2 regions of the Palleronia sp. THAF1 genome follow, and region 2 is predicted to be linked to the other one. Evidence: riboswitches for the same ligand, from Rfam matches in the RefSeq annotation. Region 2 holds a riboswitch; the other holds the start of a gene.
What was found. A riboswitch is a leader RNA that binds a small molecule or an ion and turns the genes downstream of it on or off. The one in region 2 is predicted to bind cobalamin.

Region 1 (5,820 bases), 360 kb from region 2:
GCGGGCAGGTCCGGGATGTCGGACAGATCATAGCCCGCTTCTGCGAGGTCGGTCAGAATACCGCTGGCGGAGGCTACCGCATCCAAACCCACCGCATGCGCCATGTTCCAGTCGCGGCCCGGATAACTGGACAGAACCAGTCCGACGCGGCGCTGGGCCACTGGTCGGTCGCGCAGTGTGACCCAGGCAGAGACGCGGTCGGCGACGGCCTCGATTCGGTCTGGCACGGGGCGGTGGGCGAAGCGGGCGAACTGCAGGTCGTCATCGCGCGCACCGGGTTCCTTGAAGGACACGACGCCGGCCATCAGGCGTCCGTCCATTTCCGGCAGGACCACATGCATCGCAAGGTCCGCAGGCGATAAGCCCCGTTCCGCATCTGCCCAGACGGTGTGTGTAGAAGTTGACAGTGCCACCTGAAACACCGGGCATCCGGCGGCGTCGAGTGGAGAGGTCCCATCATCTCCGCGACCCGAGAAGGACGTGGCGTTGACGATAGCGACCGGCTTCCAATGTGCTACCTGCCGCCGCAACCAGCCAGCCGCGTCCGGCGCTTTGAGCGATGGGGCGAAGAGGGCCAGAGCCTCGAAACCCCGGGCGCGGAACGCTTCGATCAGCGCGGCGATGGGTTCCAGATCGGCGGCAACAAGCCATGAGCGGTAGAAGGTTAGAAGCACCCGCCCCTTGGTTCGTTCGGCAGTCTTGGGGTCCGACGTCACCACTGGGCAACATGGACCGTGTTCGGGGAGCCACGCCCCCACCATCGGCAGAGCCTTCTGCCCACGTACCGGACCCGCATAGAGACCGCTCGCAAGCGCCATCTGCTGCAGCGCGGCTTGTGCGGCCACCGCGCCGCCGGTGTCGCAGAGATGTTGCAGGCGGCGCAGGGTTGAAACGGGCAGGGTAGAAGCGGCGTCCAGCGTTTCATCCGCGCGCCCGTCAGCGGGCAGAACGGCCAGCGCGACGCCATGGCGGCGGGTGAGGGCCTGCACCTGTTGAAGTCCGTAGGACCAGTAAGGCGCGCCGCCGATCAGACGGATCAAGATGCCTTTCGCGCCTGCAAGCGTTTGCTCGACGTAGGTGTCGACGGACAGCGGATGGCGCAGGGCGGACAGGTTCGCGAGGCGGAGGGTCGGCAGGCCGTCGCGTCCTCGCCTCCACCCTTCCGCGAAGGCGCCAAGGTCGGAGTCCGAGAACGACAGGACCACCAGATCGGCGGGTGTTTGGCCCAGATCGGTCGGGGTGTCGGTTTCCTCCAGCCCGTGACTTTCGCGGAAGATCACATGCATTGCGCGCGCCCCGCGCATGGGGAAGGTTGCGCGCGCCCCGCGCATGGAGAGAGTGGCGCGCGCCTCGCGTTGCGCTGTCGTCTCGCCTTCCCGGACCGTTCGGCCGGAGTATTTGGGAAAACAAAGAAGGGGCGGCGCACGCTCATGGTCACTCGGCGGGTTCGGTGGCGATCAGGGCGTCGCGGATGGCGTCCGGATCGATGTCGTCGTGTTCGGCGATGACGACCACCCGGCCCCGGCGCGGATCGCTGCCCCAGGGGCGATCGTACTGGTGCCGCACGCGCGCGCCGACGGCCTGGACCAGGAGGCGCATGGGCTTGCCCTCGACGGCGGCGTAGCCCTTCACACGCAGGATGTTCTGCTCTTTGGCCATCGCCTCGATCCTGGCGACAAGATCGGCGGGATCGGTGATTTCGGGCAGGTCGATGACGACGCTTTCGAAATCCTCGTGATCGTGATCGTCCGCATTGTCATGGTGGCTGGGACGGGCGTCCATGTCGTCTTCGGCCGCTGCCTCCAGCCCCAGGATCACGCGGGGATCCACCGCGCCTTCGGCCACTTCGACGATGGGCAGTTTTCGGGGAGCTTCGGCCTCGATGATCGCGCGGGCCTTGGCCACGCCCTCAGGGCCGGCAAGGTCGGGCTTGGTCAGCAGCACGATGTCGGCGCAGGAGATCTGGTCTTCGAAGACTTCGGACAGCGGGGTTTCGTGATCCAGACTGTCATCCGCTTCGCGCTGGGCGTTTACGCGGTCCACATCCGGGGCAAAGCGGCCTGCGGCGACGGCTTCGGCGTCGGCCAGAGCGATCACGCCATCGACGGTGATCTTCGAGCGGATATCGGGCCAGTCGAACGCCTTTAGCAGCGGTTTGGGCAGTGCCAGGCCGCTCGTCTCGATCAGGATGTGATCGGGGCGGGGGTCGAGCTTCATCAAAGCTTCGATCGTGGGGATGAAGTCGTCGGCGACGGTGCAGCAGATGCAGCCGTTGGCGAGTTCAACGATGTTCTCGGCCGGGCAGTCGGGGATGGCGCAGCCCTTCAGGATCTCTCCATCCACGCCCACGTCGCCGAACTCGTTGACGACAACGGCAAGGCGGCGGCCGCCCGGATTGGCCATCAGGTGGCGGATCAGGGTCGTTTTGCCCGAGCCCAGAAAGCCGGTGACGACGGTGACGGGGAGTTTCGACAGATCAGTCATTGGAGGACTCCAAAGGAGGGATACGCGCGATGCAGTTGCGCTTGAAGTGTTCGGAGCGTTCGCGCCAGGGCACAAGTCCATCGGCGACGCCTGCGTAGAGGGATGCGCCATGGATCACGGTTTCGGCGTCTTCTTCCGTGAGGTTGCCGTAGACGAATGTCCACCGGCCCGGACCACGCAGAGCCACCGAGCAGCCCCGGTCGCAGTTCGACAGACATTCTGTTTCGATCAGGCGCAGGCCATCGGGCAAGTCGGCGGCCACGCGGTCGGCCAGCACCTTGCCGGGGCGGCGTTCCTCTCCGGGTTGGTCGATGCCGCGGCGGCATTTCACGCAGATCAGAAGTTCCGGCTCGCTCATGTCGCACCCTTACAGGGACGGGGTAAACGCGCGAGGCGGGGCCATGGCCCAATCCCGGCATCGGCACACCCCGTCCGATCCATTCACTCGTGCTGGCAGGTCTCCCGGCTTGCGGATGTGGGCCAGTTGGCCCGCGATCGCCCCCCTTCCCGGTGTCAGCCAGTGGATCGGGCGACCTCTCCGGTCACGGTCGCGGGGGCGGCTGAGGTCTGTTGCGGTAGAACAGCCCCATTCCCTTTTCACCCGTTGCAACGGGCACCAGCGCGGGTGAGACATGGGGGGTATACCGCCACGGAGTCAAGCGATGGACGATCCGACCGCACAAGCCGATAAAACCGCGCCTCCCGGTGCCGATGATGAAACCGCGCGCCGCGACGAAAATGGTACGGCTGAGCGCCACAACGCCAAGATGAAGAAGATCAAGGCCGCGCGCGACAAGATGATGGAGACGAAGACCGAAGAGAAAGGTCTGATCGTCGTCCATACCGGTAAGGGCAAGGGTAAGTCGTCGTCGGCCTTTGGGATGGTCATGCGCTGCATCGCATGGGGGATGCCCTGCGCGGTGGTGCAATTCGTAAAGGGCAACTGGGAGACGGGCGAAAAGAAGCTGTTGCGCGAGCGGTTCGCCGACGACTGCCGGTTCTTCGTGTCGGGAGAGGGGTTCACCTGGGAAACGCAGGACCGCGAGCGCGACATCGCTGCCGCGCAGGCCGGGTGGGAGATCGCGAAGCGCGAGATCCTCGATCCCGGTGTGCAGTTCGTTTTGCTGGACGAGATCAACATCGCGTTACGCTACGATTACTTGAATATCGACGAGGTGGTGGACTTCCTGCTGCACCAGAAGCCGCGGATGACCCATGTCGTTCTGACGGGGCGCAACGCGAAGCCGGAGCTGATCGAGGCGGCCGATCTTGTGACTGAGTTCGAGCTGGTGAAGCACCCGTTCCGTGATGGTGTGATGGCGCAGAAGGGGGTGGAGTTTTGACCCTGCGCCTGCGCGCATTCACGACTTTTTTTCGTAGCTGGATTTCTCAGCTACGAAAAAAAGATGTTCACGGGCTTGCTCGCACCCCACTGACGGCCCTCTGATCTGATGTCCGCGCCCCTGACCATTTGGGATTTCGACGGCGTTCTGAACGTCAATCCCGGCGGCGAAGTCTTCCCCTGGGTCTCAACGCTCGACCGCGATATCGGTATCCCGCCCGCCTCTTTCCGGCGGTTCCTGAATGTGCCGGGGCAGGCGCGGGATGTGCTGAATGGCGACTGCGACCTGCTGGATCGTCTGAACGGCTGGATCGCGGACGAAGGCCACGCGATCTCTGCCGAGGATTTCCTCGCCCATTGGTTGACCGCTGATGACCGACCCGATGCCGAAGCGGTCGGGTGGATGCAGGCCCATGCCGGGCGCAAGGTGATCGGAACCAACAACCCTACTGCTCGTGCCCGCTATATCGCCGCGCGCACCGATGCCGGTCGCGCCGCCGAACATGTGTTTGCCAGCGGCGAAATGGGTGTGGCCAAACCGGATGCGGGCTTCTTTCGTCAGATTGAAGACTGGGCCAAGCTACCGCCCAACGATCTTCTGCTGATCGACGACAGCGGCAAGAACATCACCGCCGCGGCCAAGCGTGGGTGGCGCACGTTCCGCTTTGGCCCAGACACTCGGGATCGACTGCCAGAGGTGCTAGGACTGTGAGTCGTGCGCTGATGCTGCAGGGCACCGGATCGAACGTGGGCAAGTCTATGCTGGTCGCGGGCCTGTGCCGCGTTGCGCGTCGGCGCGGTCTGTCGGTCGCGCCCTTCAAGCCGCAGAACATGAGCAACAATGCCGCCGTAACGGTGGACGGCGGAGAGATCGGGCGCGCGCAGGCGGTGCAGGCGCTGGCCTGTGGGCTACAGCCGCATACCGATATGAACCCGGTGCTGCTGAAGCCGGAAACAGAGACCGGCAGCCAGGTGATCGTGCAAGGCAAGCGCCTGACAAGCGTGCGCGCGCGCGACTATGCCGCCCTCAAGCCGCAGCTGTTGGAACGTGTGGTCGAAAGTTTCGGGCGGCTGAAGGAAGCCCATGATCTTGTGCTGGTCGAAGGCGCTGGCAGCCCGGCAGAGGTGAACCTGCGCGCGGGCGACATCGCCAACATGGGCTTCGCGCGCGCCGCCGACGTGCCGGTCGTGCTGGCAGGTGATATCGATCGGGGTGGCGTGATTGCGCAGATTGTCGGCACGCATGCGGTCACGGACGCGGGCGACGCAGCCATGGTCTGCGGGTTCCTGATCAACAAGTTTCGTGGCGATCCGTCGCTGTTCGACGATGGCTACGCTCTGATCCAAGACCGCACCGGCTGGCCCGGTTTCGGTGTCGTGCCGTGGTTCCCAAAGGCCGCGCGCCTTCCGGCAGAGGATGCCCTGGATATCCGTTCCGAACACCGGACGGAGGGGTTGCACATCGTCTGTCTGCGCCTGTCTCGGATCGCGAACTTCGATGACCTGGACCCGTTGGCGGCAGAGCCGGGCGTGCGGTTGACGATGCTGGAAGCGGGGCAGGCGCTGCCCGGCGATACCGACGTTGTGATCCTGCCGGGCAGCAAGTCCACGCGTGGCGATCTGGCGTTTCTGCGCGCGCAAGGATGGGACGGTGATCTGACCGCGCATGTGCGGCGCGGCGGGCATGTGCTGGGCATCTGCGGCGGTTATCAGATGCTCGGGAGTGTTGTGCGCGACCCTGGCGGGATCGAAGGCGCCAGTGGGGCGGATCGCGGTCTTGGCCTGCTGGATATCGCGACGACGATGGGCGCGGACAAACATCTGACCGAGGTGTGCGCGATCCACGCGGCGACGGATACGCCGTTCGATGGCTACGAGATCCACATGGGTAATAGCGATGGCCCTGATCGCGCGCGGCCCTTTGCGCATGTCGATGGCACCCCCGAAGGCGCGGTCAGTCCCGACGGACGCATCGCGGGCAGCTACTTGCACGG
Region 2 (5,820 bases):
GGCAAACGCGGCCACGGCCATGATCGCGACCGTGGCTAAGGAAGCAGGGGGCGGGCGCGTGTCCGCCCCCATCTTGACCGCATGACCGAGCCTTCTGACGAATCCCTGCTCGCGGCCTATGCCGCCGGCGACATGTCCGCCGCCGCACCCCTCGCGCAGCGGCACGTGCCGCGCGTGCTGGCCGTGGCGCAGCGGATGTTGGGCGATGCGGCAGAGGCAGAGGATGTGGCGCAAGAGGCTCTGCTGCGCTTATGGAAGATCGCACCGGAGTGGCAGGCAGGGCGGGCCAAGGTCTCGACCTGGCTTTACCGTGTGGCGGCGAACCTGTGCACGGATCGGTTGCGTGCGCGGCGGCCTTCGGACCCGCTGGATGCAGCGAACGAACCTGCCGCGCCCGACCCCAGCGTTGCGGTGCGGATGCAGGACCGGCAGCGGAAGGTGGCGCTGGAAGAGGCGCTGGCCGCCCTGCCCGAACGCCAGCGTCTTGCCGTCATCCTGCGCCACATAGAGGAATTGCCGAACCCCGATGTCGCCGCCACCATGGGCATCAGCGTCGAGGCGGTGGAAAGCCTGACCGCACGGGGGCGCGCGTCGCTTGGGAAGATATTGGCCGGTCGCAAGGAGGCGCTGGGATATGTCGATGAATGATGACGATTTGATCGCAGGCCTGCGCGGGCTGAAGTCCGATGCCAGTGGCGACCTGATGGAACGTGTGCTGGCGGATGCTGCGCTAGAGGCCGGTCGCCGCGATCACCCCAAGCCGTCCGAGCTGCTGATGGCTCGCGTGATGCGCGACGCACGGACCACCGCAGGCGCCCGCCGCCGTCGCGATATCGCGGCGTGGGGCAGCCTTGCGGCGGCCTGCGTCATGGGGCTGGCCGTGGGGCTGGGCGATCCGGGCGGCTATATCGCCGGGGCGACCTTTGGGTCGGACTTTACCGATGTCGCCGGAGGCTACGGCTTTCAATATGCGGAGCTTTCGGAATGAGGTTCTCGACGCTTCCCCGTCTGTGGCGATTCGTGCTGATCGGCTCTCTGGCGCTAAACCTTGCGGTCGCTGGCGTCGTGCTGGGGCAGGTCTTTGACGGCCCCGACCGCGATCGCGGTCCGCGTATGGGCGGCCCGGCAGCGCCCCTTGTGCGCGCGCTGGACAAGCCGGATCGGCAGGCGCTGGTGGATGATCTGCGCGCAGGTCCGCGCGGACCGCGGGGTCGCGGCTTGGAGAGCGTGCTAGAGGCGCTGCGCGCCATCCCCTTCGACCCAGAGGCGCTGCAAATCGCGTTCGCAGAGGCTCGGCGCATCGGAGATGCCCGGGTCGCGCGGACGGAAGCCGCGTTGATCGACCGGCTGACGCAGATGTCGCCAGAAGCGCGGGACGCCTACGCGGACCGCTTGGCGAAAAGCTTTCGACGTCCCCGCTAAGATCGCCTCTTTCCACAGGGTCGGATCGGCGCTACGGAGGAAGGGCCCGGTGTCGTCGTCGCAAGCGACGGGACCAATAGGGAATTCGGTGAAACGCCGAAGCCGCCCCCGCGACTGTAAGCGGTTAGCGTGCATCCAGACAGCCACTCGGGGCCGATTCCCGGGGAAGGCGGATGTAACGTGTTGACCCGCAAGCCAGGAGACCTGCCGGGTTTGAGTTCAGCCAACCCGTCGGGGAGACGGTAAGGAAAGGAAGACCGATGAAGACGCAGACCGCGACCGCCGCCATCCAGACCCTGCCCAAGACGGGCGTTATGGCCCCCGCGCTTCTGGCGCTGACGATGGGCCTTGGCCTGATCGTTCTTGCAGGCCACGTGCAAGCCGATGCCTTGCACGACGCGGCGCATGACGTGCGCCACGCCACCGGCTTTCCCTGCCACTAATCCATGACCTACAGACTGCTGACCGGCGCGTTGATCGCCGGTTTTGCCGCGGGGCTTTTGGCTGCCGTGCTGCAATTCGCATTCGTGCAGCCCGTCCTTCTGGCTGCCGAGCTTTATGAAGGCGGCGCTCTGACGCACTTCGGGGAGGACGGATCTTCGGCCCCCGTCGCCTATAACTTCGACCCCATGCGCGATATTCTGAGCGTGCTGTTCTCGGCTGTCGTCTACATCGGTTACGCGCTGATCCTGACCGCATTCATGGCCGTCGCCGCCGATCGTGGCTGGGCCGATATTGACGGACGCACCGGAATCATCTGGGGCATTGCGGGTTTCGTAACGGTGCAACTGGCCCCGGCCATCGGCCTGCCGCCGGAACTGCCGGGGGTCGCCGCGGCCGATCTGGCGGCGCGTCAGGCGTGGTGGCTGGGTTGCGTGGTGTCATCGGGCATCGGCTGCCTGCTACTGGGCCTTGGACGCGGCTGGGTCTGGTGGGTCGGAGGTATCGTCCTGCTGGCCGCACCTCATGCAATCGGCGCGCCCCAGCCCGATGGCTTCACCGGTCCCGCACCGCCCGAATTGGGCGCCTTGTTCTCAGCCCGTGCGCTGGGCGTCGGGTTGGCGGTCTGGGCGGCGCTTGGTTCGCTCTGCGGCGCGCTTTGGGCGCGGGGAGACGCGTGATGCGGGCGCTGGCGCTTGGAGTCATCGGTTTGGTGATCGGGGTCGGCCTCGGCGTGTTTCTGGCTGTGTCGCAAGGGTGGGAGATGGCTGGCCACGACCACTCCGACCCGGCGCACCACGGCGCGGGCATGGACCACGCCCATGACATGCCGCTGGATGTGTCCGGTTCGGATGCGCCCTCGTTGACGGTCGAGGCCACGCCCGATCCGATGGCAGGCTGGAACCTGTATCTTGAGCCGACCAACTTCACCTTCGCGCCTGAGTCGGCAAGTGGCGATCACGTGGCAGGACAAGGCCACGCGCATGTCTACGTGGACGGCGTGAAACTAGGCCGGTTCTATGGGCCTTGGGTGCATGTGCCGACCGGAGGTTATGTTCAGGTGACGCTGACCTCGAACGACCATCGGCCCTTGGCGGTGGATGGTGAAGCGGTTGCCGTCGACCTGACGCTCGATTGACCGCCACGCCTTCGGCGGGCGTGGCGTCGTGAGTATTTTCGACAAGATGAAGAGGGCCGTCAGGCTGCCGGGATCTTGCCGATCAGGCAATGGCGTAGGCGTCCGCAGGGGCGGGCGTCATTGATGTTTCCGCTTGGGGCATTGGCATAGGTGCGGACGGTGGCGGCGATGTCGTCGGCGTCCGTCTCGGGATCGACATCTGCGAACAGATAGGCCGTCCCGTTGCCTTGGATCGACAGGGCTGTGGGGCGATTACAGACGTTCAGGCAGTCGTGCAGGCGCAGGTCTGCCGTGTCCCCAAGTGCCGCGCGCAGGGCACTGGTCTCCGTGTCTGGGCGGCAGGTGGCGCAAAGATGCAGGATGGGTTTCATGCCACGGCTCACCCCTTCCGCAGCAAGTATGTGTCCATGATCCACCCATGCCGTTCGCGTTCCGCGGCGCGTGTGGCGGTGATGCGGGGGCCCGCCTCCGGCAGCGGGCCGTGGTCCAGCACTTGCTCCGTCATTCCCAGATAAGCCCCCCACCAGATCGTCAGATTCTCGGACAAGGTCGCAAAGCTGCAGTCGCCGTCCAGCATCACGGCCACGGTTTCGGCCCCCTCTGGCCAGCCGGAGTCGCGCAGGCGGCGGCCCGTGGTGATGGTGACGGGGCCGTTCACGGTGTTGAACGGGATCGCGTGAGCGGCTGTCAGGGCCTGCAGCGCAGAGATGCCGGGGATCACGCGAGTGCGCGCGCCGGGCAGGCGGTCGGCAATGCGCAGGGTCGAATCGTAAAGGCCCGGATCGCCCCACACCAGTAGCGTGGCGGCCTTGGCATCGCCAATCGCGTCAGCCCAGCGGGCTGCGATTTCGTCGTGCCACTGGGCCACGCGCACCTGATAGGGCAGGCTGTCGTCACGCTCTGGGTAGTCGAAGGGCACGATGCGGGCGTTCGATCCGGCCGCCTCGATGATGGCGCGGCGCAGGTGGGCCAGATCGTCCTTTCCCGCCTTGCGCGGCAGAAGGATCAGCTGCGCGTCCCGGATCGCCTTTTGTCCCTGCAGGGTAACGTGGTCCGGGTGACCGGTGCCGATACCGACGAGCGTGATCTCAACCATCCGCGAGCGGCCCGTAGAGGATCAGTGCGGGCTGGTCGCCGCGCTCCTGGGCCAGCCGATCGGCAAGGTCGGTGACGGTGCTGCGCGTGATCTGCTGGTGCGGCGTCGACACCGCTTCCGCCAGAATTGCCGGCTGGTGGGGCGGCAGGCCGCGGTCCATCAGGGCGGAGGCCAGCGTCGGGAAGGTGCGCTTGCCCATGAAGACGACGGTGGAGGCCATCGGATCGGCCAGCGCATTCAGGTCGATGTCGGGCGGCAGCTCGCCTGACGCATCGTGGCCCGTAACGAATTGGACGCGGCGCGAGGTGAAGCGCCGGGTCAGCGGGATGCCCGCGGCGGCGGCGGCGGCGATGGCCGAAGGGACGCCGGGGATGATCTCGTACGGGATGCCGGCGTCGCGCAGGGCGACCAGTTCTTCCTCCAGCCGTCCGAAGATGCCTGAGTCACCCGATTTCAACCGCACGATACGACCGCCGCCCTGCGCGTAATCCACCAGCAGGCGGCTGACATGGTCCTGCTTGGGAGAGGGCCGCCCGGCGCGCTTGCCAACCGCGACCATGTCCGCCCCGGAGCGCGCGTGGCTAAGGATCGGGCCAGACGACAGGTCGTCGAACAGCACCGCATCCGCACGACGCAAACGGTCCACCGCCTTGAGCGTCAGCAACTCGGGGTCACCGGGGCCAGAGCCCACGAAGGAAACGAAGCCTGTCATGGGGGGCTTTTGGCACTGGTGTGGGGCGGGGGGAAGGGTGGTTTCGCGGTCGTCGTGACACGCTCTCTTGGCGAAGGTGAAGCGCGCTACCAGACGTCAGCTCGGTTCAGGGCTGGGACGCACGTGGGCCTGCCGCTCAGGATAGGCATGGGTTGGTCCGTCAGCGACTGCCCGATCCAGCCCTGAGGGTGGCTGAGAGGCAGAGGTGCGCAAGCCTGCTGTTCGGTGATCGGCGCGAACCCGACGCGCTTGTAGTAGTCCGGATCGCCATAGGTGAGCGCAACCTCGGCTCCTTCCGACCGGAGCGTTGCGAGGGCCTGGATGAGAAGAGCTTGGCCGACACCCTTGCCTTGCCGGTCGGTTGCGACCGCCATGGGAGAGAGCAGGACCACGCGGTTCGGTTCATCGGGGTAGGTGATCTGCGTGAAGATGGCCGCGCCGATCAGGGTGCTGTCGTCTTCGGCGCGAAAGACGTGGATATCGGACGCCGGTGTGGTCGTGAGCAGATCGTGAACCAGCCCGCCGATCAGCCTGCCCTCTTCCGCGCCTTCCGTGTCGGTGAATGTGGCGGTGAACAGGGCGATCAGTCGGTCTTCTTGTCCGTCAAAGCCTGTGGCGACGTCCATGACAGTCTCTTGAAGTTTTGGTGTGTGATTGACCTTAGGTGCCGAGTCCTGTGGCTCCAATCATCCTTCCTCCCCCGAGATCATGTGGAAGAACGTCCCCGTTACGTTGTCCTTTACCGATCCGGTTTCCGGGACCGGGTTGCCGTCGGCGTCGGTGACGGCGGCGAGGGGGGCGTCGGGTTCTTCGAGGATGGTGGAGTAGTGGAACTCGTGGCCCCTTAGGGCGGCTTTGGCGGGGTGGCCGGGGAGGGGAGCGTTCAGGACCGCGCGGCGATAGCCGAGGTGGAACTTGCGTTTCTCGTAGCTTGTGACGAGGCCGAGGAGGCCGGCCATTTTGTGTCGCGTGCCGTCCTTGTCGATCAGCGCCTGTCCCAGCGCCATGTAG

Region 1: another riboswitch for cobalamin. It lies ahead of FIU81_RS15290 (DUF1636 family protein); the one in region 2 lies ahead of FIU81_RS13435 (CbtB domain-containing protein).

Annotation. Positions count from the first base shown of each region.
Region 1 covers NZ_CP045420.1:3,053,700-3,059,519, reverse strand. The annotation lists gene cobN (cobaltochelatase subunit CobN) at 1-1,286, opposite strand, end outside; gene cobW (cobalamin biosynthesis protein CobW) at 1,435-2,484, opposite strand; gene FIU81_RS15290 (DUF1636 family protein) at 2,477-2,842, opposite strand; cobalamin riboswitch at 2,919-3,120, opposite strand; gene cobO (cob(I)yrinic acid a,c-diamide adenosyltransferase) at 3,252-3,827, shown strand; gene FIU81_RS15280 (HAD family hydrolase) at 3,936-4,538, shown strand; gene FIU81_RS15275 (cobyric acid synthase) at 4,535-5,820, shown strand, end outside.
Region 2 covers NZ_CP045420.1:2,688,737-2,694,556, reverse strand. The annotation lists gene FIU81_RS13455 (EF-hand domain-containing protein) at 1-39, shown strand, start outside; gene FIU81_RS13450 (RNA polymerase sigma factor) at 82-648, shown strand; gene FIU81_RS13445 (hypothetical protein) at 641-988, shown strand; gene FIU81_RS13440 (periplasmic heavy metal sensor) at 985-1,422, shown strand; cobalamin riboswitch at 1,453-1,649, shown strand; gene FIU81_RS13435 (CbtB domain-containing protein) at 1,683-1,865, shown strand; gene FIU81_RS13430 (CbtA family protein) at 1,869-2,543, shown strand; gene FIU81_RS13425 (hypothetical protein) at 2,543-3,001, shown strand; gene FIU81_RS13420 (DUF1636 family protein) at 3,061-3,372, opposite strand; gene cobF (precorrin-6A synthase (deacetylating)) at 3,381-4,097, opposite strand; gene cobA (uroporphyrinogen-III C-methyltransferase) at 4,090-4,809, opposite strand; gene FIU81_RS13405 (GNAT family N-acetyltransferase) at 4,896-5,435, opposite strand; gene FIU81_RS13400 (cobyrinate a,c-diamide synthase) at 5,496-5,820, opposite strand, start outside.